3 regions of the Paenibacillus tritici genome follow, and region 1 is predicted to be linked to each of the others. Evidence: predicted binding sites of a transcription regulator. Region 1 holds the regulator's gene; each other region holds the start of a gene.
The links. Region 1 encodes Rex, which represses fermentation and respiration genes when NADH is low (regulators of the CRP and FNR family bind a similar motif). Its sites were predicted from a motif close to TTGTGAAATATTTCACAA; they were not measured.

Region 1 (7,844 bases):
ACGGTGGATGAAGCGCGCGGTATGCTGGGTTCGGTGATTGCTGAATCTTCCCTCGCGGTCATTGATTACGCAGAGATTCTAACCTTCCCTGACCTTGAGAGTCTGGAAGGCGGCAGCAGGCTGAGCGAAGCGGACGGCGAAGTTATTATCGCACTTGCCGTGAAGTTCGGCAGAACCCGGCTGATTGACAATAATGTTTTTATTCCTAAGGAGGCACACGCACTTGTTTAGACATATGATGAAATCCAAGATCCACCGGGCTACGGTCACTGAAGCCAATCTGAATTATGTGGGCAGCATTACCATTGATGAGGACCTGATGGAAGCCGCAGACCTGCTGGAGAATGAGAAGGTGCAGATCGTGGACAATAATAACGGTTCCCGGCTGGAGACCTATGTCATTCCCGGCCCGCGCGGCAGCGGCGTCATCTGCCTGAACGGGGCGGCAGCCCGCCTGGTGCAGCCTGGAGATACCGTCATTATTATCTCGTATGCTGTGATGTCCTCCGAGGAGCTGGCGTCACACAAGCCCACTGTAGTGTTTGTCGATGCGGACAATAAGCCGGTGAAGCTGGCGGATCATGAGCTACACGCGACGATTGCCTAAATCCCGCTGTTTGAGCCATGTAATCAATGGCAGGGATGAAGACACCTGTTCTTGTGAAAAATGAAGGCAGGCAAGCTTAAGCTGACTTCATTATCAGTAAGGGTGGGATGTCCGGTGTTTCAACATTTATTTGCTGAGATGAACAAGATGCTGCAGGAGATCCAAACCGACTTCCCTACTGCGGAGGGTGACCGCCGAAGCGACCTTTTATCCAAGTATAATATGCTCCACTGGATCAGCGATAATGTAATGGATGAGTGGCTGGTCTTTGCCGAAAAGCTTAGCGAATTCCGTGAACAGGCGGACTTTCAGGTTCCGCCGGAGGAGTTGCCCGAAGAGGAAGCGCCTGAGCTTGGCATGGACGCTTTTGTCAGGGGGCAGGGCTATTACAAGCTGCTGATGTACCGCAAATGTATTGAACAGTTCCGGCAGGTCACAGATAAACACCCTGACAGTCTGGCAGCCCGCCTATATTTGGCCATGGCTTATCTGCAGGAAGGCGAGGCGGAGACAGCCTGGGGACACCTGAACCATATGCTGGGCCTGATCCGTGAGGCGAAGCTGAAGGCGATGATTTATAATGCGCTTGGCTGTATCCGTGCTTCGCAGGAACGTTTCAATGAAGCCAGTGAGCTGTTCAGCCAGGCCTTGCAGCATGATCCGGCCCTTCCGGAGCCGAACGTTAATCTGGAGGTGTGCCGCAGGCGGGGCGGGAAGCTCCAGTTCGGACATCAGCTGGTTTCGCTTTTATAATTTATCTCCGGTTCCTTCAAGCGATGCGACCTCCCCACTTCCCGGGGGTTTGCATCGCCTTTTTTCGTAACTTCTGTTATGCTGATAAAGAGTCTCAAGTGAAAGGGAATAGAACTTATAATGAAATTTGCCGTGCTTGATTTTGAAACTACGGGAACCCAATCTGTGGGTGAAATCATCCAGGTTGGCCTTGCCATTATAGAAGAAGACGGGACTATCTCCAGGGTGTATGGTTCCTACGTCAAGCCCGGAGCACCAATTCCTCCTTTTATTACGGGCCTGACCGGAATTACTGACAGTGATGTGCAGGATGCGCCGGAGCTGGATGAGATGATGATGGAGCTGGTGCCGCTGCTGGATGATGTTGTCCTCGTTGGTCACAATGTAGCCTTTGATTTTCATTTCCTGCAGAATGCGCTGGACCGCTGCGGCTACCTGCCGTTTCAGGGGCGTATTCTGGATACAATTGATTTTCTCAAAATATGCTTCCCCTCGCTGAGCACCTATCAGCTTGGCGCGGTGAGCCAACATTTCGGCATCACGCATGAGCGTCCCCATCAGGCGGACAGCGATGCGCTGGCCACGGCTATTGTGCTGCTTAAATGTCTGGAGGAGCTGCACAGTCTGCCGCTCCTGACGATTCAGCGGCTGAATGAGCTGTTCGCGGACGAAGACAGTGACCTGGCCTGGTATTTCGACGGTCTGCTGCGAGAGCGGGAGATGGAGACCTTTCAGCCGGAAGGCGAGCTGACCTTCTACCGTCAGCTGGCGCTTGCCGTGGGCGACTGGGCCGAGCTGCCTTCCCCGCGGGAGGAAGGCAGCAGTAATCCGCTGGAGAACATTACCTTCCAGGAATATATGGACGAGGTAACCAAGCGGCTGAAGGCTGCTCTTCCCCAGTATGAGAGCCGTGAGGCCCAGGAGCTGATGATCCATGAGGTCATGACGGCGCTGGAGCAGGATAAGCATCTGCTGATTGAAGCGGGAACAGGCACCGGCAAATCGCTCGGATATCTGCTTCCGGCTATCTATCACAGTGTCCGCAGCAACCAGAAGGTTATGGTCAGCACGCATACGATCAACCTCCAGGACCAGTTGCGGGAGCGGGACATCCCTCTGCTGACCAGTGTGGTGCCGTTCCCGTTCAAGGCTTCGATCTTCAAGGGAAGAGGGCACTATTTGTGCCTGCGCAAGTTTGAACACAGAATTAACAAAAAAGACTTCACAAGTCCAAGGGAAGAAGCGCTTACGGCTGCCCAAATGATCGTCTGGCTTACCCAGACGGAGACCGGGGATGACGAGGAGCTTAACTTAAGCGGACGCGGCGGTGATTTCTGGGAGACCGTTGCCAGTGACACCGATTCCTGTCTGGGCCGGGCCTGTCCCTGGTTCCGCAAATGTTATTACCACCGGGCCAAACACGAAGCCGGGATATCCGATGTTGTGGTTACCAATCACTCCAAGCTGTTCGCTGATGTCAAGGCCGGCCATCAGCTCCTTCCGGCTTATGAGCATCTCATCATTGATGAAGCTCATCATCTGGAGGATATCGCCGGCAAGCATCTTGGCATGCAGATGAAATACTTCACTGTTGCCCATACGCTTACCCGCTTGTACAAGGATAGCCGGAGCGGCCAGCTGCCTGCTCTTCGCATGGCTCTGCAGTCTTCCGGCAGTGAGCAGGCTTCCGAATGGAGCGGAGTGATCGACCGGATCTATCCCGATCTGTTGACGGTGAAGGAGTCCTGGGATGCGCTTAGCGACAGGCTCTTCGGGCTGCTGCCCGAGCGCAGCGATGCCGGTGCCGGGGAAGCCGGTCAGCTGGTGGCCCGGCTGCAGCCGGGCAAGAAGCCCAAAGACTGGGAAGAGCTGGCTGCCCTGGAGAATACGCTTAACCTCAGCTTGAGCGATATCATCCGCAGGGGTGACAAGATGCTCAGTGAGATGCGTGACACGGACAGCCAGTCCTCCTCGGACGGTCTTGTCACGGATATTAGCGGGTTGTTCAAGGATCTGGCCTCCATCAGGGAACAGATTCGTTTCTTCATGAATCTGAATGATGAGAATATCGTGTACTGGCTGGAGGGAAGCGGCAACTATAAAGGCAAGTCGCTGCAGATGTACGCCGTTCCCGTGGATGTCAGCACCCAGCTCAGGGAGCTGTTCTTCGACAAGAAGAAGAGCGTTATCCTGACCTCGGCCACATTGTCCGTAGATAAGTCCTTCCAGTTCATGATTGACAATCTGGGTCTTGGCGAGGCTGCGGAGCAAGGGCAGCTGATGACCGCACTGCTTCCGTCGCCATTCAAATACCGGGAGCAGGCTTTGCTGGTGATCCCCCGTGACTTCCCGAGCGTCAAGGGAAGTATAGGGGATGCCCGTTTTGTGGACACGCTGGTGCATTCCCTTGCTGAGACCGCTGTAGCTACCCGGGGACGGATGCTGGTGCTGTTCACCTCGTACAAGATGCTGCGCCAGGTCTATGATCCGCTGAAGGAGGCGCTTGCCTCGCAGGATATCGCGGTGCTTGGACAAGGGGTGGAGGGCGGCAGCCGGAGCAAGCTGATCCGTCGCTTCCAGGACAGCTCGGCTTCTGTGCTGCTGGGGACCAGCAGCTTCTGGGAAGGGGTGGATATCCCCGGGGAAGCCTTGACCTGCCTGGCGATCGTCAGACTTCCGTTCCAGCCGCCGAATCATCCGCTGGCTGAGGCGAAGTCGGAGCTGCTCCAGGCACAGAAGAAGAATCCGTTCATGAAGCTGTCCGTCCCGCAGGCCGTCATCCGCTTCAAGCAGGGCTTCGGGCGGCTGGTCCGCACGGCGCAGGACCGCGGAATCGTTATTGTATATGATACCAGGGTCATTGAATCTTATTATGGCAAATACTTCCTGTATTCTCTGCCCGGCCCCAAGATGGAGCATATGCTGACGGATCAGATGGTCCCGAGGATCGCCGAATGGCTGGAAGAAGGCGGGGTTTCCTAATTCCTCTGCTATTGATATGATGAATAAGTTATGGTTAACCTGAAGATCCGCGCCCCGGCTGTAGCTGCTGAGTCAGGCAGGCGGCGGGGCACGGTTCCTATAATTGGCTTTCGAGGCAAGTTTAGCGAAGTTATACAAGGAAGCGTATGCTATCCAAACTTTTAGGAGGAGAAAACATGAAATCGGATAAAATATCGGAGGCTGTCGTCCGCAGGCTTCCAGTGTACCTGCGTTTCCTGAACGATCTCCAAAAACGCGAAATCTCAACCGTTTCTTCTCAGGAGCTGGGCCAGAAGCTTGATCTGAACCCTGCTCAGATCCGTAAGGATCTGGCTTATTTCGGTGATTTCGGCAGAAAAGGCATCGGTTATGATGTATCCTATCTGATCGAGAAAATCCGTCATATCCTGAAGCTTGACCAGCAAATCAACGTCGCTCTGGTAGGCGCCGGTAATCTTGGCCATGCCTTGTCCAATTACAATGCCTATCTGAAGGATACGATGAAGATTACGGCCGTCTTCGATGCTTACCCGCCGAAGGTGGGCCAGCAGATCAACTCACTGGTTGTGCAGCCGATGGAAGAGCTCGGCGATACGATCCGTTCCCAGGGAATCCGCATCGGGATCATTACCGTACCGGACAGCGAAGCCCAGAACGTAGCTGATATTCTTGTAGACTCCGGCATCGAGGCTATTCTGAACTTCGCACCGGTTATTCTCAAGACTCCTGCCAATATCCGGATTCATGCCGCAGACTTTACCACCGATCTGCAGAGCCTGGCCTATTATTTGCATGATGGAAAGGAAGAGACCGAAGATGAGCAGCAATAAGACGATAATCAAGCATGGCCGTTTCCTGGTTCCGGGCAGTGACAAGCCGGTTCTAAGCGGGTATATGACCATTGAGGACGATCTGATTACTTACATAGGTGAAGCTGAGCCTGTCATGGAAGAGAATGCTCGGGTGGTGGACGGCAGCCGTCTGCTGTTCATGCCGGGTCTTGTGAATACCCATGGGCATACGGCAATGTCGCTGCTGCGCGGATACGGTGATGATATGGTGCTTCAGACCTGGCTGCAGGAGAAGATGTGGCCGATGGAAGCGAAATTCACTGGTGATGATGTATATTGGGGAACCTCGTTGTCCGTGCTGGAAATGCTGAAGGGCGGGACGACGACTTTCCTCGATATGTATGATCATATGGACCGGGTAGCAGAAGTGACCGGACAATCCGGGATTCGGGCTGTGCTGATGCGCGGCGTGATCGGGCTATGCCCGGAAGAGGAGCAGAAGTCCAAGCTCGCAGAGGCGATTGCATTTGCCCGTGACTGGCATGGCAAGGCCGACGGCAGAATTACTACGATGCTCTCGCCGCATGCCCCTTACACCTGTCCTCCAGAGTTTTTCGTGAAATTTGTAGAGGCTGCGCATGATCTGGATCTCCCGATGCACACCCATATGTCCGAGACGCGCCATGAAGTGGAGCAGAATGTTGCCGACTACGGACTCCGTCCGGTAGCGCATCTGGAGAAGCTGGGGATGTTCACCCGTCCTTCGCTGATTGCGCATGGTGTCCATCTGAACGATGAAGAGATCGGCATCCTGGCCCGCCATCACGTTGGCGTGTCACATAATCCCGGCAGCAACCTGAAGCTGGCCAGCGGTGTAGCCCGTGTCCCTGAGCTGCTTAGAGCAGGGGTTAAGGTCTCGCTGGGTACTGATGGCGCAGCAAGCAATAACAACCTGGATATGTTTGAAGAGATGAGACTGGCGGCGCTGATCCACAAAGGCGTAAGCGGCGATCCTACAGCGGTACCCGCACCTGAAGCGCTGCTGATGGCGACGGAGTATGGAGCGCAGTCTATTTTTCTGAAGCAGGTAGGCAGGCTTGCAGCAGGGATGAAGGCCGACTTCATTGCGCTTGATATTGACCAGCCGCATCTGCTGCCCCATAGCGATCTGCTCTCCCACGCCGTCTATTCGGCAAGTGCCAAGGATGTGGAGCATGTATGGGTCAACGGCAAGCAGGTGGTGAAGCACGGGCAATGCCTGACACTCGATGAGGAAGCGATCCGCCGCAAAGCACAGGAAACATTCGAGAGCCTGCTTAAACGGTAATACAGAGGTTTTGGAAAGGGAGCTGCATGGTGAAGAAGAGGAGAAAATGGCTTCTGCTGGGGATCTCCCTGGTTTTGCTCCTTCTGTTCGGACTAAGCCAGTTTTATGCCTACATTATGAAGGATCAGTGGAACGAGCGGAGTGAAGCCAAAGAGCTGGCCAGAACGCGTGCCGGGTTAACAGAGGTCACCAAGGCCCAGAAATCAGTCTGGAATGAGAATGAAATCTATTGGGTCTTGACCGGCAAGAATGAGGCAGGGACGGAGATCATGGTGTGGGTCCGTTTTACCACGGAAGGCAAGCCTGCCGGAGGCGCCAATGATCTATATGCTGAAGAGCTGAGCAAAGGAACCCCGGAAGCGAAAATGCGCGAGATCATTACCGCCCAGCTGCCGGGTATTACGATTAAACGCCTGCTGCCAGGAGTGTACAACGGGGAATATGCCTGGCAGCTATTTTACAAAAAAGACGGGCGTTACTATTACAACTTCTACCGCTTCACAGACGGCAGCGCCATCGGCGAAGGGTACAGTTTGCCTAACCGTTAATCGTCTGCATAATAAGCGGCCGGGTGGCAGGGCTTGAACCATAGCAGAAGCGGGGGATACAGTTACAACTGTTCTCCCGCTTTTTTGTTACCGAAGCGGCTCCACGCTGCTCTGCTGTTCATTCGTTTACACGGAAGTATACACTCATAGCAATATCATTCATGTATATCGGATCAGCAATACTACGCGGAATTTTATGAAGCAGGAGGAAATTTTGAAATGGAAATTTTAGCATATCTGGATCAAGCGGTAGAACTGTTCAAGGAGGAACTCGGGGCAAATCTGTCCGGGATTTATGTGCACGGGTCGCTGGCGATGGGCTGCTTCAATCCGAATACCAGCGATATCGACTTGCTGATTGTTGTCCATGACAAGTTATCTGGAGAGGTCAGTAAGAGACTTGCGAAGAGAATAGTAGCGTATCACAATAGCCTGCCGAATCAGGGGGGAGTTGAACTAAGTGTTGTCCTGACAAGTTATCTGAAGAACTTTGTGCATCCGACGCCGTTTGAATTCCATTTCTCGAAGGGTCATCTGGAGCGCTACAGTCTGGAGGAGGATTACATTTGCGGCGGTTTGGAGGATGGGGATCTTGCGGCTCACTTTGCTGTCGTCTATCAGCGGGGATTCATTCTGTACGGCGAACCCATACGCGAAGCCTTCCTGCCGGTAGACCGGCAATATGTTCTCGATTCCATTCTGGGCGATATTGAGGATGCCAGGCAGAATATTATTGATGCTCCGGTGTATTACACACTGAATCTGTGCCGGGTGCTGTATTATGCGCGTGAAGAAGTGGTGTCTTCCAAAAAGGAAGGCGGAGAGTGGGGATTGAA
Region 2 (7,844 bases), 240 kb from region 1:
ACCAGCTATATGATTCCGAACTTTGTCAATCTCAAGGAACTCGGGCTGCTCAATCAGTATGCCGCGTTCTGGCTGCCAGCGGGTGCGAATACCTTCTTCTTCCTGCTGCTGAAGAATTTCTTCGACGGGATTCATCCGGAGATTCTTGAAGCCGCGCGGATTGACGGGGCCTCGGAGCCGAGAAGCTTCTTCACGATTGCCGTTCCGTTGTCCATTCCGATATTTGCAACGCTGGCGATCTTTATCTTCTCCACAGCCTGGAACGATTGGTTCTGGCCGTCCCTTGTGATGCACAGTGAGGACAAATATACACTGGCAACTGCGATCTATAAGTACGTTATCAATGTAAAAGCACTGAATACGAACATCAAATTCGCCATCCTGTTCCTGGTGTCGCTGCCGCCGATTCTCGTCTTCCTGATCTTCCAGAAGTTCATTATGCGCGGGGTATCGTTGTCGGCGGTCAAAGGATGAGCAGGAAGAGGCTATAGTGCGCACCGGATCGTATACCTGCACATGAAAGTAATATGATTACACCTCGTTTGCAAACGGTTTCTCTTTTAAGATGAATTTGTAAGTACATTATGAATGGAAAAGGGGAGTTTCAATGCGTAAATTTTCCAGCGTGTTAGCCTGTCTCCTGGTGACGGGAACGTTATTGTCCGCCTGCGGCGGCAATAATAACGGGAACAAGCCGGCGGCAAATGGAGGAGATGGGGCACCTGCACCTGCGGCGACCACTGCGTCAAAAGAAACCACTGCTCCTACAGAGGCGCCGGTTGATGATATCACCCAGAGAAAAGTAACAATCAAAATCCACTATCCCACACCTGACCTGACCGAGGTAAGAGCGCAGGAGGATGACAAGATCAAGCGGTTCCAGGAAGTCTATCCGAACGTGGAGATTGTCAAGGATGACTGGCAGTATAATGTAAGTGAGATCGGTGTGAAGATGGCTGCGAACGAAGCGCCTACCTTCTTCAATACCTATGCGACCGAAGCAAAATTCCTGGTGGAGAAGGGCTGGGTCGCCGATGTTACGGATCTGTGGAACAACTATGAGTTCAAGGATCAGATCAATCCTGTGCTGCAGAACCAGTTCATTATTGACGGCAAGGTGTACGGTGTAACGCAGAAGGGTTATGTCACGACAACAATGATTAACAAAAAGATGCTCGATGCCAAAGGTGTAGCCGTCCCGGCAATGGATTGGACCTGGGAGGATATGCTGAACACGGCCAAAGGAGCAGCAGATCCCAAAAAGGGAATCTCGGGTATTGCTCCAATGGGGAAAGGCAACGAAGCAGGCTGGAACTGGACCAACTTCCTGTTCGAAGCAGGCGGGGAGATTCAGAAGATTGAAGGCGGCAAGGTAGTGGCAACCTTCAATTCCGAGGCCGGTATCAAAGCGCTGGACTTCTATAAGAAGCTGAGATGGGAAGCCAAAGCGGTTCCCCAGGACTGGGCGCTTGGCTGGGGCGATGCGGTAGGCGCCTTCCAGCAGGGCCGCACAGCGATGGTTATGGCCGGATCAGACGGTGTCATTGAACAGGCGCTCAATCAGGGCGGACTGAAGCCTGAGGATGTTCTGACTTATCCGATGCCGGCGGCTGAGAAGGGCGGCAAGCATACCGGTGTACTCGGCGGGGATTATCTGGTCATTAACCCGAACGCCACCAAGGATGAGCAGGAGATGGCTTTCCGATACATTACCTTCGATTACTTCTCTGACAAAGGCCTGGAGGCGCTTGATGCGATTCTGCAGCAGCGCAAGGCGGACGGCAAATACTTTATTCCGCCGCTGCTCGATTACTATGCTGCGGATTCCGAGTTCGGCAAGAAGACCAAATCGGTATACGACAAGTACTCCGACATTGTCTATCAATATAATACGGACATTATGGCACTGCTGGACGGCAAGCCTGAAGCCCAGTACAATACCCAGGATTACTATGCGACGATGTCCAACGTGATTCAGGAGCTGTTCGCCAAGGAAGGCACGGACTCCAAGGCGCAGCTAGATGCCGCAGCTTCAACGGTGCAGAAGAAATTCTTCGATACCATCAAAGTGGAGTAGTACCCGGCGATAATAATCAAGCAGGAGACGGCAGCGATGCCGTCTCCTGTTTTTTGATCAATCATCCTTACACTTCTCGCTGTAATTTATATTTATAATTTGGGCATAGTGTACCTGGATGAACGCGGGGGCAAAATATCTATTGAATAATTGGATACGGTTACCATTATTTAGAGGTGACAATCGGGAGAAAAGCGAGAATGGATCGAGAATGAACACACTAAAGATGGAACTGGAGGATTGCAGTTCGCAGAACAGACAAATATCAATTAAATATTACATATAATATGGAAGAAATACCGGTATATGATCGAATGAAAGCGCTTTGAAAACAACTCAAAAAAAACTTTAAACTTTGTGAAAGATTTCACTATACAAGGTGAAACGGATGTGCTAAGATAAATGTATAGAAAGAAACAACCTAAAAATTGACAGGAGGACGAGGGAGATGGCAGTTAAAAACGAAGTCGCCGCCCAAGTGAAACAAACCACCGCTGAAGAGTACATTCAGGTTTTGGTGGATAAAGCAAAGAAAGCCCACGAAGCGTTCATGGGCCTGGATCAAGAGCAGACAGACACAATCGTTCATGCAATGGCACTGGCTGGACTCGACAAGCATATGTACCTGGCAAAACTGGCTGTTGAAGAAACAGGACGCGGAGTATACGAAGACAAAATCACGAAGAACATCTTCTCCACTGAATATATCTGGCACGGAATTAAGTACGACAAGACTGTAGGCGTTATTGAGGATAACGCTTATGACAGCTTCCAGAAGATTGCTGAACCAGTCGGAATCATTATGGGTATCACACCGGTAACCAACCCAACATCCACCACGATGTTTAAAGCTTTGATTTCCGCTAAGACACGTAACCCTATTATATTCGGTTTCCACCCGTCAGCGCAAGAGTGCAGTGCGGCAGCAGCCAAAATTCTGCATGATGCAGGCGTAGCAGCCGGCGCACCTGAGAACTTCATCCAATGGATTGAACTTCCTACAATGGATAAAACAAACGCATTGATGAACAATCCGGACGTTGCGCTGATTCTGGCAACCGGCGGATCGGCAATGGTCAAGGCAGCTTACAGCTGCGGCAAACCGGCACTCGGCGTAGGTCCTGGTAACGTACCTGCCTTCATTGAGAAGAGTGCTGACATTGATCAGGCTGTTACTGACCTTATCCTGTCGAAGACTTTCGATAACGGCATGATCTGTGCTTCCGAGCAAGCGGTTATCATTGAAGAAGCTATTTTCGACCAAGTGAAGAAGAAGATGATTGCGAACGGCTGCTACTTTGTTAACAAAGAAGAGGCTGCCAAGCTGACAAGCGGCGCAATGAACGTAGAGAAATGTGCGGTTAACCCGGCAATCGTCGGTCAATCCGCTGTGAAGATCGCTGAAATGTGCGGTATCCAGGTTCCAGCCGGAACCAAGATCCTGGTAGCTGAGCTTGAAGGCGTAGGTACGAAATATCCGCTGTCCGCTGAGAAGCTGAGTCCTGTTCTGGCTTGCTACAAAGTGAAGAACGCTGACCAGGGTATCGAACGCGCAGCTGAAATCGTTGAATTCGGCGGCATGGGCCACAGCTCGGCGATTCACTCGAACAACGAAGAAGTTATCATGAAGTTCTCGAACCGTCTGCAAACCGGACGTATTCTCGTCAACTCGCCTTCAACACACGGCGCAATCGGCGATATTTACAACACCAATATCCCTTCATTGACACTGGGCTGCGGATCTTACGGACGCAACTCTGTATCGCAGAACGTGACTGCAATCAATCTGATCAACGTGAAAAGGGTGAACCGTCGTACCGTGAATATGCAATGGTTTAAAGTACCTGACAAGATTTACTTCGAAAAGGGAGCCACTCAGTATCTGGCTAAAATGCCTGACATCACTCGTGTAGCAATCATCACTGACCCTATGATGGTGAAGCTGGGCTATGTTGAAAGAGTGGAGCACTACCTGCGTCAACGTCAGACTCCTGTAGCGATCGAAGTATTCTCTGAAGTTGAACCAGACCCGTCGACCACTACTGTAGAAAAAGGCGCGGCTATGATGAACAGATTCCAGCCGGACTGCATCATTGCACTCGGCGGCGGTTCCCCAATGGATGCTGCCAAGGGAATGTGGCTGTTCTACGAACATCCGGATGCAGACTTCAACGGTCTGAAGCAGAAGTTCATGGATATCCGCAAACGGGTATACAAATTCCCTAAGCTCGGCAACAAAGCGAAATTCGTTGCGATTCCAACAACTTCGGGTACCGGTTCTGAAGTTACATCGTTCGCAGTTATCACAGACAAGACAACAGGCAATAATACGAAGTATCCTCTGGCCGATTATGAGCTGACTCCAGATGTAGCAATTATTGATCCGGAGTTTGTATACAGCTTGCCTAAGACCGCTGTTGCCGATACAGGTATGGACGTATTGACACATGCGATCGAAGCTTATGTATCTGTAATGGCCAGTGACTACACCGATGGTCTGGCAATCAAAGCGATTCAGCTGGTATTCCAGTGGCTGGAGAAATCCGCACTGCAAGGCGATAAGCTGGCCCGTGAGAAAATGCACAACGCTTCAACACTTGCCGGTATGGCATTTGCCAATGCATTCCTGGGGATTAACCACAGCTTGGCCCACAAATGGGGCGGACAGTATCACACAGCACACGGCCGCACTAATGCGATCCTGTTGCCGCATGTTATCCGCTTCAATGCCAAGAAGCCTACGAAGTTCGCTTCGTTCCCTAAATATTCGCACTTTGTAGCTGACGAACGGTATGCCGAAATCGCCCGTATTCTCGGATTGCCGGCTCGTACAACCGAAGAAGGCGTAACCAGCCTGATCAATGCCATCCGCGACATGAACAAAAAACTCGGTATCGAAGAATCCTTCTCGGCTCTTGGTTTCGATCCAAAGGACTTTGAATCCCGTGTAGATTACCTGGCTGACCGTGCATTTGAAGACCAATGTACAACTGCCAACCCTAAAATGCCGCTGGTATCTGAGCTTGCCGATGTATACCGCAACGCATTCTACGGAAAATTCGATAATTAATTAACGGTTGCCTGGCGAAGAATAAGGTTAAAGGTTAATATGGGACTGGATGGAAGTGACAAATATCACCGAAAGAGTGATATTTGTCACAGTCCTTTTTCAGAAAATAAACTAAAATGTTTATATAAACAAAGATCCCAGTTATACAGTCACGATTGTGAATTTTATAACAACCAGTAGCTACGGGATCACGAGACACGGGATTAACCTTCAAGCCCGCGATCTCTACAAATATACTAAATATAAATGGAGGGATTTAGCATGTCGGTGATTGAAAAAGAAGTACAAGAGGTTAAGTCGGGCTGGAGAAGTTTTGCAAAAGGTACATGGGCTAAGAAAGTTGACGTTAACAACTTTATCGCCAAGAACATCAAGCCTTACGAAGGAAACGAAGAATTCCTTGTAGGTCCTACCAGCAATACTACTGAACTGTGGAAGATTATCTCCCAACTGAGCAAGGAAGAAAGAGAAAGAGGCGGCGTATGGGATGTTTCCCTCGATACTGTCTCCACCATTACTTCCCATAACCCGGGATACATTGACAAAGACAAGGAACAGATTGTAGGCGTTCAGACTGATGCGCCATTCAGACGTTCCATTCAACCGTTCGGCGGTATCAAGATGATGATCGACGCTACTAAGGCTTACGGCTTCGAGCTTCCGCAGAATATCGTTGACATGTTCACGAACATCCGCAAAACGCATAACCAAGGCGTATTTGATGCATATACACCAGACATGAGAGCTGTGCGTAAATCCGGTGTAATCACAGGTCTTCCTGATGCTTATGGCCGCGGACGCATCATCGGCGACTATCGCCGTATTGCTCTGTACGGTATTGATTTCCTGATCAAGGACAAGAAGCAACAGCTGACTGAGCTTGAAGTGGATTCCATGACAGAAGACGTCATTCGTCTTCGTGAAGAGCTGTCCGAGCAAATGCGCGCTCTTGGCGAACTGAAGCAAATGGCTGCAGCTCACGGTATGGATATTTCTAAGCCCGCTATGAACTTCAAAGAAGCTACACAATGGGTGTACTTCGGTTATCTGGCAGCAGTGAAAGAGCAGAACGGTGCGGCAATGTCCCTTGGACGCGTATCCTCCTTCCTCGACATCTATGTACAACGTGACTTTGAAGAAGGCACTCTTACTGAAGAACAAGCTCAAGAAATCGTTGACCATTTCGTAATGAAGCTGCGTATCGTGAAGTTCCTGCGTACGCCTGATTATAACGACCTGTTCTCCGGCGACCCTACTTGGGTAACTGAATCCATCGGTGGTATGGCTGAAGACGGTACAACACGTGTAACCAAGAACAGCTTCCGCTTCCTGCATACCCTGTACAATCTGGGACCTGCACCGGAACCTAACCTGACCGTACTGTGGTCCGAGAAGCTGCCGGAAGGCTTCAAGAAATATTGTGCCAAGGTTTCCATCGAAACCAGTGCCATCCAATATGAGAACGATGATGTAATGCGTCCATACTGGGGCGAAGATTATGCGATTGCCTGCTGCGTATCCCCAATGCGTATCGGTAAGCAAATGCAGTTCTTCGGTGCCCGTGCCAACCTGGCAAAAGCTCTGCTGTATGCTATCAACGGTGGTGTGGATGAGAAATCCGGCGCTCAGGTAGGTCCTGAATATCCGGCGATTACTTCCGAATATCTGGATTACAATGAAGTAATGAAACGTTTCAAACCAATGATGGAATGGCTGGCTAAGACTTATGTCAACACGCTGAACATCATTCACTATATGCATGACAAATATTCCTACGAACGTATCGAAATGGCGCTGCATGACCGCGACATTCTGCGTACAATGGCTTGCGGTATCGCCGGACTGTCCGTTGCTGCTGACTCCCTGAGCGCAATTAAATATGCGAAGGTTAAACCGATCCGCAACGAACAAGGCATTGCCATCGACTTCGAAACTGAAGGTGAGTTCCCTTGCTACGGTAACAACGACGATGCTGTTGACAACATCGCAGTTGAGCTGGTTGAAACCTTCATGTCGATGATCCGCAAAAACAAAACTTACCGTGATGCTGTGCCGACTCAATCGGTACTGACAATCACTTCAAATGTTGTATACGGCAAGAAGACTGGTACAACTCCAGACGGACGTAAAAAAGGCGAACCATTCGCTCCTGGTGCTAACCCAATGCACGGACGCGACAAGAAGGGCGCCCTGGCATCCCTGAACTCTGTTGCGAAACTGCCATACTCCGATGCACAGGATGGTATCTCCAACACCTTCTCCATCGTTCCTAAGGCGCTGGGTAAAGACGAAGATTCCCGTAAGTCCAACCTGGTCTTCATGATGGACGGATATTTCCACAATAACGCTCAGCACTTGAACGTTAACGTATTTAACCGTGAGCAACTGCTTGACGCTATGGATCACCCAGAGAACTATCCGCAATTGACCATCCGCGTATCCGGCTATGCTGTTAACTTCATCAAGCTGACCCGTGAACAACAGATGGATGTTATCAACCGTACGTTCCACGATTCCATGTAAGAATGGTTCTTGCTCTACAAGAATTGAGATAATGAAGGAGCTGCCGCCCTTGAAAGAGGGCGGTAAACTCTTGTTAAAAATTCATTAAAATTTTAAGGTTTTTTTGAAAGGATGACATCTCATGCTTAAAGGACATATCCACTCCTTGGAAACGTTTGGAACGGTGGATGGCCC
Region 3 (7,844 bases), 2.7 Mb from region 1:
GGGATTCTGGAAATGGAGCTTAGCTACGGCGCGGTGGGCAGACCGGTCTATATGTACAGGGTGAAGCCGGAGGGGTATGAACGGATAAGTAAGTACTTATAAGCGGGTGGAACGGAACGATGAGGATAGCTGGGGATAGTGTGGAGTCACGGCTGTCCCGAGGTTGCCCCCAGGCGGTCCATGACTCCATAGCCGTTGCGAAATGCTGTGAAGTAATTATGCTGTGCCATACCTAAGCGTGCGCTGAATCACTCGAAGGCCTGCTGCAAGGCCAGCGGGTTGAACGGGTTCATAATTTTGTAAGCCTTCAAGTGAGGGTTATTCAAATCATTGTCATAGATAATCATATGCTGCTTACCCTTCAGAATAATATCGAAGCGCTGCTTGCGGTCCGTCTGTACGATAGTAATGTAATAGCTGTACCTGCTGCCGGAGCTGACATTTCTGGCTGATTTCATTAAGCGGACGTCAGAGAAATCCTCACAGATCTGTCTGATCGCTTCCGGTTCAGTAACGACAATATCCTTCTGTTCACCGGGAACAGAAGACAACCGGGTAATCTCCAGGGCAGCGATATCTTCCAGAGTAAGTGATCTGGCAACGACTCGTTTGAATGAAGTATAGCGGTTTGCGGAATAGGTGATCAGAGAGACCCCTGCTGCTGCCAAAATCGTTCCGGCAAGCATATATTTTTGGCTTTTTTCCATAGTTTCTGCTCCTCCTAGTAATACAGTCGTGTAAGTCCCCATTATAAATCTATAAACACATCCGGGCAAATGTACTAACTTTATTTACTTTATTATTACTTTAATCACTATATTATTTCTTTAATCACTTAATAGCGGAGGGCGGTCTCTTTCAGGTTATGATGATTGTGAAAATATGCACAATTACAATTGGAGGAACAATCAATGAACCGAAAGAGATGGGCAAGTCTGCTGGGCACAGGGTTGCTGCTGGCAAGTCTGGTGGCGCTGCCAGCCTGCAGCAGTAACAAAGGGGAGTCTACGGACATTGTTATTATCGGCGGCGGCGGGGCGGGAATGACCGCGGCCATTGAAGCGCATAATCAGGGTGCGAAGGTTATTTTAATTGAAAAAATGCCTATGCTCGGAGGCAACACCGTCCGCGCGGAAGGCGGGCTGAATGCCGCAGGCACACCTTATCAGGCTGCGGCGGGCATCACCGACAGTCCTGAGCTGCATTATGAGGACACCATGAAGGGCGGCAAGAACCTGAACAACCCGGAGCTGGTCAGAACGCTTACGAATGGCGCGGCCGCTTCAGTAGAATGGCTGAAGGAGAACGGAGCCGAGCTGTCTGAGGTAGGCCGCGCAGGCGGGGCAAGTGTGAACCGGATTCACCGTCCGGCGGGCGGAGAGGCGGCAGGTAATTTCATAGTGGTTGCACTGAAGAAGAAGCTGGAAGAAGACAAGATTGATGTGCGGCTGCAGACGACTGCGGATGAGATCGTCAAGAACAAGGACGGCGTGGTTACCGGAGTGAAGGTGACGGATAAGGAAGGCAAGCATTATACGATCAGCGCGAATTCCGTGATTCTGGCGGCCGGCGGTTTTGGAGCCAATATGGATATGATCAAGGGCTACCAGCCGCAGCTTGAGGGGTTCTCCACTACCAACCATCCGGGCGCGACGGGCGATGGAACAACAATGGCCGAGAAGATCGGGGCCAAGCTGGTAGATATGAAGGAGATTCAGATTCATCCGACTACCATTCCGGGTCAAGGCGTGCTGATCACCGAAGGCGTGCGCGGAGACGGTGCGATTCTGGTGAATAGCGAAGGTAAACGATTCACGAATGAACTGCTGACCCGCGATGTCGTGTCCCGGAACATTCTGGCCCAGTCCGGCAAGGTGGCCTACATTATTTTCAATGATGAGCTGCGTGCCAACCTGAAGGCGACTGAAGTTTATTTTGGAATGGATCTGGTACAAGAAGGGGCGACCCCAGCGGAATTGGCTGAACAGATTGGCGTAGATGCTGCAGCGTTGACCGATACGATGGACCGTTACAATGGATTCGTCGCTTCCGGCAAGGATACAGAGTTTGAACGGCCGGATCTTAAGCTGTCTTTTGAGCAAGGCAAATATTACGCTATTCAGGTAACACCGGGAATTCACCATACGATGGGAGGAGTAGCCATTAACAGTCACGCGCAAGTGCTGGATACCCAGGATCAGGTGATTGCCGGGCTGTATGCTGCGGGCGAAGTGACCGGCGGGGTGCATGGCGCTAACCGGCTTGGCGGAAATGCGCTGGCGGACATCACCACCTTCGGCCGGATTGCAGCAGACGAAGCCGTGAAGTCGCTTAAGAAATAGATCATAGAAGGAGGAATTATCCATGCAAAAGCGGACAAAAACCATGCTGTTATCAGCGATCGCCGCTGTGACTGTACTTGTGACGGGATGCTCTTCTTCCGGCAAGTATGTGGACGGGACGTATGACGGTACAGGCAAAGGCGTAAAGAGCGATATTAAAGTCGCAGTAGAAATCAAGGATGAGAAAATTGAGGGCATTACCGTTAAGGAGCATAAGGAAACCGAAGCTATGATTGATGCGGCGGTGGAGAATACGATTCCCGAAATTATCGAAAAGCAGACCACCGAAGGCGTCGACGCCCTCTCCGGTGCTTCCGGCTCCAGCGGTGGGATTATCGAAGCGGTGGCTCAGGCACTGGAGCAAGCCAAGAAGAAGTAAGCTAGCTATTCTATTATTTTAGGTGAAAAGGTTGTACACAAGCCATACAAGCCCAGCCCTCCTGTCTCCGGCAGCAGGACTGGGCTTGCTTCATTCCCTCGAACCGTTCCTAAGGAGGAGCTTTACAAATTCAAGTTCAACAAATATAGTTCGATATTGTATAGAGGGTTGGAAGGAGGGCTTGTGCCCATGGGCAAAACAAAAAGCCTCAGTCTCAGGACAATGGTAGCCGTCATGGTCTCTGCCGTTGTGCTGCTGGTATTGCTGATCTTATACTTTATCTTCCGCAATCAGATTATTCCCCAGACCCGGCAGGCACTGGAGGATAAGGCGATTACGATTGCCCGTACGATTGCCCTGATCCCGCTGGTCTCAGAGGGGCTTAGCGAAGGAAACAGCAAGGAGATCCAGGACTACACCTCCAGGATCGCCCGCCGCAATGACATTATGTTTGTAGTGGTGACCGATATGAAGGGTATCCGCTATTCCCATCCGGATGATTCTCTGGTCGGTCTGCCTTTTGCCGGAGGAGGGCAGGAAATCTCCCTGCGCGGGGGCGAGAGCATCTCGGAAGGAGCAGGGCCGCTGGGCAGGTCGCTGCGGGGCTTCGTTCCGGTCTATAACAACCGGGGACATCAGGTAGGAGTGGTCATCGCCGGTCTGTCACTAGAGAGGGTCGAGCGGCTGGTCCGTCTGAATGAATGGACGATTATCGTGATCCTGGTCTCGGGAGCCTTGCTTGGAGCTGGCGGCTCGTTCATTCTGGCGGCACGGATCAAGCGGATGGTCTTCGGCATGGAGCCGGCGGATATCTCCAAGCTGCTGCAGGAGCGCAGCGCTATGCTGGAGTCTACGCGTGAGGGAATTATCGCGGTAGACCAGGAAGCACGGATTACGATCCTTAATATGGAGGCCCAGCGGCTCTTGAAGGCAGCGGGGATTGGAGGAAGCGCCATCAACCGGCAGATAGCCGATTATTGGCCGGAGCTGCGCCTGGAGCGGGTGCTGGTGAACGGTGAGGGGATACAGGACCGGGAACTGGAGCTAGGGGACAGCTCTCTGCTTGTGAACAGTTTGCCGGTCCGGGTCAACGGTACAATCGTTGGAGCCATTGCCACCTTCCGGGATGAGACTGAGCTTGCGGTGCTGGCTGAGAAGCTGTCGGGAGTCTCCGTCTATGCAGAAGCCCTGCGCTCCGGTGCCCATGAGTTCATGAATAAGCTGCATGTGATTATGGGCATGACGCATATGGGTCTGTATGATGAGCTGCAGCAATATATTCTGGGCACCGTAAGCAACTACCAGAAGGAGATCGGGTCGATTACGAGACAGATCAAAGATCCGGTAATGGCCGGTTTCCTGCTGGGTAAGCTGAGCCGGGCGCGCGAAGCGGGGATTGAACTGCTGCTGACAGAGGACAGCTATCTGCCGGAGCCGGCAGATCCGCAGGTGATTCATGAGCTGATCACCATTGCCGGCAATCTGCTGGATAATGCGCTGGAGGTACTCGGAGCATTCCGGGGTCAAGCCGGTAAGCGGGTTGAACTTGCTTTTCAATATGAAGAGGGGCGGCTGTTATGTGAGGTAAGCGACAACGGTCCGGGAATACCAGTGAACCAGCAGGAGCAGATATTTGTCCAGGGCTTCTCCTCCAAGGGAGAGCAGCGGGGGATCGGGTTGTATCTGGTCAGGAAAAGTGTGGATAAACTGAACGGCCATGTTCAGCTTGCCGCGGGCAGCGGTCCGGGAGCCCATTTTATCGTGGATGTGCCCTATGCGGTCAAGGAAGAGGAGATGTAGACTTTGTGACGGTTATTCACTTACTTTAGTTACAAAACTCTTTAATAAGTTACGGAAGCTTCCAAAACCTCCTCTATTGCCTCTATGATAATTGTGAAAATATGCACAAGGGGGCAAGTCTTACAATGAATAAGAGATTAACAGCGACGCTCATCCTCGTTCTGTCTGTGATGCTGGTTATCGCGGGCTGCGGAAGCAACAATGCAGGCAGCAGCACCAAGGAGAGCAAAGGAACCAACAGTGCGGCCACAGAGCCTGCAGCAACCGCTGCACCTAAAGAGACAGCCGAAGCCTTATCGGGAGCATCCGAAGCGAGCTATACACCGTACGATCAATTACAAGATAAATATGATATCGTCATTGTCGGTGCAGGCGGAGCAGGAATGTCTGCGGCGTTGGAAGCCAAGGCAAACGGCATGAATCCGGTCATTCTGGAGAAGATGCCTGTAGCCGGCGGCAATACTACGAAATCGTCCTCCGGGATGAATGCTTCGCAGACGAAGTTCCAGAAGGAACAGGGAATCGAAGACAGCAATGAGCTGTTCTATGAAGAGACACTCAAGGGCGGTCACGATACGAACAACAAGGAATTACTTCATTTCTTCGTGGATAGCTCCGCAAGTGCTATTGACTGGCTCGATTCGATTGGCATCCGCTTGAACAACATTACGATTACCGGCGGAATGAAGGAGAAGCGTACCCACCGTCCGGAAGACGGCTCTGCAGTCGGACAATATCTGGTTGCGGGGCTCGTAAGAAATGTTCAGGAGCAAGGGATTCCGCTGTTCGTTAATGCGGATGTGAAGGAGCTTACAGTGCAGGACGGTAAGGTGAACGGCGTCAAGGTTCTGTTCAACCAGGCTGATGAGAAAGTCATCAGTGCAGCAGCGGTTATCGTGACCACCGGCGGTTTCGGTGCGAACAAGGAGCTGATCTCCAAAGTTAGACCTGACCTGGAAGGGCTGGTAACCACCAATCAGATCGGCAGCACCGGCGATGGCATCACCATGATTGAGAAAGTCGGCGGAACCACCGTCGATATGGATCAGATTCAGGTTCACCCGACAGTACAGCAGGAGAAATCCTACCTGATCGGCGAGGCTGTCCGTGGGGAAGGGGCTATCCTCGTATCCAGTGCAGGCAAACGTTTCGGCAACGAAATGAATACCCGCGACAAGGTGACCGCTTCGATTAATACTCTCCCTGAGAAAACAGCTTATCTTGTCTTTGATTCCGGAGTGAAATCCCGCGTCAAAGCAGTGGAGCAATACATCAAGATGGGCGTGGTCCTGACAGCAGATACTCCTGAGGCGCTGGCGGAACAAATGAAGATTCCTGCCGCTGAATTGAAGACTACAGTGGATACCTGGAACAATGCGGTGAAGAGTAAATCGGATGCAGAATTCGGCAGAACTACCGGCATGGACCATGATCTGTCCGGGGCCCCCTATTACGCGATTCAAATCGGCCCTGGGATTCACTACACTATGGGCGGTGTGGTCATCAACACCAATACTGAAGTCCTGAACAAAGACGGCAAAGCCATCACAGGCCTGTTCGCAGCAGGTGAAGTGGTCGGCGGGCTGCATGGTGAGAACCGCATCGGCGGCAACTCGGTAGCCGAGATTATTATCTTCGGCCGCCAGGCAGGGATCAAGTCAGCTGAATTTGTCAAAGCGCAATAAGCTATTATTCCAAATGGGTACTATCTATTCTTAGAGTGAAAAAAGGATGCTCCACAGCCGTCAGGCTTGTGCGGGCATCCTTTTTGCGTCTATCATCTCTTGGCTATCAAATGCCCTTTTTGCGTCCCGGCAGGACATTTTGATGGTCAGGCTGGAAAATTAATGCATATCCTACTTCAGACAACCTGATGCAGAATCCGGAACAACTGGCGCGCCTGCATCAGCTTGTCGGTCTGCTGGAACCAGTGAGTCCATAAGGTCCAGCTACAAGAAAGGGGATTTTACAAATGAATCAGAACGAGATCAGCAACAGCGGTACTTTAGCAGGTTCGATTCCTTACCTTTATGCTTCCTATGAGGTTGGAGTAAGATTTGGGAGAGTTGCCGTCATTGATCCCACGGATGATAGCATCGTCACCCATATTCCGGTTGGTTCTCAGCCTGGCGCTATGTGCATGGACCCTCTGGGAAACAAGGTCTATGTGGTTAACACGGGCGAGAGCAGTGTCTCCATCATTAATACCGAGAACAATAAAGTAATGGCTACTTTACCTGTCGGCCGTGGAGTAACGGCTTTAGCTCCTGCCGCTCCTACGGCGGTCATCGTTCATCCCTTTGGTCAAAAAGCCTACGTCGCCAATTCCAATAATCACTCCATCACGGTCATCGATAACCGTACCAATAAGGTATTGACAACCCTCCCTACTGGAGTTGGCCAGCCCTTTGCCTTCGCCGTCTCCGACAACAACCCGCTTGTCTTTGTTGCTTGTAAATATAAGGATAACAAGGATTATATCTTAACCATTTCGGTTGATAATAACTCGATTTCGACATTTGGAATGAATTCTGAGCTTACCTTTGATCCTCCCCATAACCCCCTTGTGATTCATCCTGATGGGCATACTGTGGGAGTGCTGGGACCGAACGGCTTCCTGAAATATTTTAACGGTGCAACTCCGGGTGAAGAGAAAAACACAAGTGTGCTGGATAATACGGTCTCCGGAGTTTACTTTGGCAGCGCACCGGCTAAATTGTTCACTACCTCGCCACCCAATAAGGCCTACCTTAAATATTTTGAGGATCTCTCTATAAAAGCTAGCGGAGAGATTACTCCCGTAAAACTTAGGGATATTAAAAGCTATAGAGGTCAGGACCAGATTCGCGTATGCCCCAACCCGGAATTCGTGTGTATCACGGTTCAAGCTACAGCCAATACGCCGTGTGGCTTACAAATTTATAACGAGGTGGGAACGGTATCTCAGTTCATTGAACTCTATTACGCAGGCGATCTGACGATTACTCAGGATAGCACCAAGGCTTACGTGGAACAGAGATCGGTTATTGTTCCGATTGATCTGGCCACCGCAACTGCCGGGGCAGCCATTGACATTAGCTCTGGCTCCAGTGATTCTAATGTCATTATCAAGAATATTGTCGCCTCTTACGAAACGCAGAATTCGGGTACAGTGGTCAGTTCATAATCCCAGATTCAGTGGTTCTTAGGAGATAAAAGATGAGCTGCCCGGAAGCCGAATCGGCTTCCGGGCAGCTCATTTCTACATAACAGCCGGAGAGGGCGCCGGCTTGGCAGGGCGGGTCAACGAGAACAGGTCCAGCTCCGGGCGGATCTTGCCGGCC

Region 2: the regulator Rex is predicted to act here: its motif matches at 5,303-5,320, upstream of pflB (formate C-acetyltransferase).
Region 3: the regulator Rex is predicted to act here: its motif matches at 4,613-4,630, upstream of KDC22_RS08760 (flavocytochrome c).

Annotation. Positions count from the first base shown of each region.
Region 1 covers NZ_CP073365.1:4,782,962-4,790,805, reverse strand. The annotation lists gene panC (pantoate--beta-alanine ligase) at 1-231, shown strand, start outside; gene panD (aspartate 1-decarboxylase) at 224-607, shown strand; gene KDC22_RS20710 (tetratricopeptide repeat protein) at 746-1,360, shown strand; gene dinG (ATP-dependent DNA helicase DinG) at 1,481-4,342, shown strand; gene KDC22_RS20700 (redox-sensing transcriptional repressor Rex) at 4,519-5,172, shown strand; gene KDC22_RS20695 (amidohydrolase) at 5,159-6,460, shown strand; gene KDC22_RS20690 (cell wall elongation regulator TseB-like domain-containing protein) at 6,487-7,008, shown strand; gene KDC22_RS20685 (aminoglycoside adenylyltransferase domain-containing protein) at 7,228-7,844, shown strand, end outside.
Region 2 covers NZ_CP073365.1:5,026,225-5,034,068, reverse strand. The annotation lists gene KDC22_RS21900 (carbohydrate ABC transporter permease) at 1-474, shown strand, start outside; gene KDC22_RS21895 (ABC transporter substrate-binding protein) at 608-2,077, shown strand; gene adhE (bifunctional acetaldehyde-CoA/alcohol dehydrogenase) at 2,526-5,147, shown strand; gene pflB (formate C-acetyltransferase) at 5,409-7,670, shown strand; gene pflA (pyruvate formate-lyase-activating protein) at 7,792-7,844, shown strand, end outside.
Region 3 covers NZ_CP073365.1:2,074,736-2,082,579, forward strand. The annotation lists gene KDC22_RS08735 (response regulator) at 1-102, shown strand, start outside; gene KDC22_RS08740 (hypothetical protein) at 249-707, opposite strand; gene KDC22_RS08745 (flavocytochrome c) at 912-2,342, shown strand; gene KDC22_RS08750 (FMN-binding protein) at 2,365-2,721, shown strand; gene dcuS (DcuS/MalK family sensor histidine kinase) at 2,911-4,521, shown strand; gene KDC22_RS08760 (flavocytochrome c) at 4,647-6,206, shown strand; gene KDC22_RS08765 (YncE family protein) at 6,494-7,687, shown strand; gene KDC22_RS08770 (NAD(P)/FAD-dependent oxidoreductase) at 7,763-7,844, opposite strand, start outside.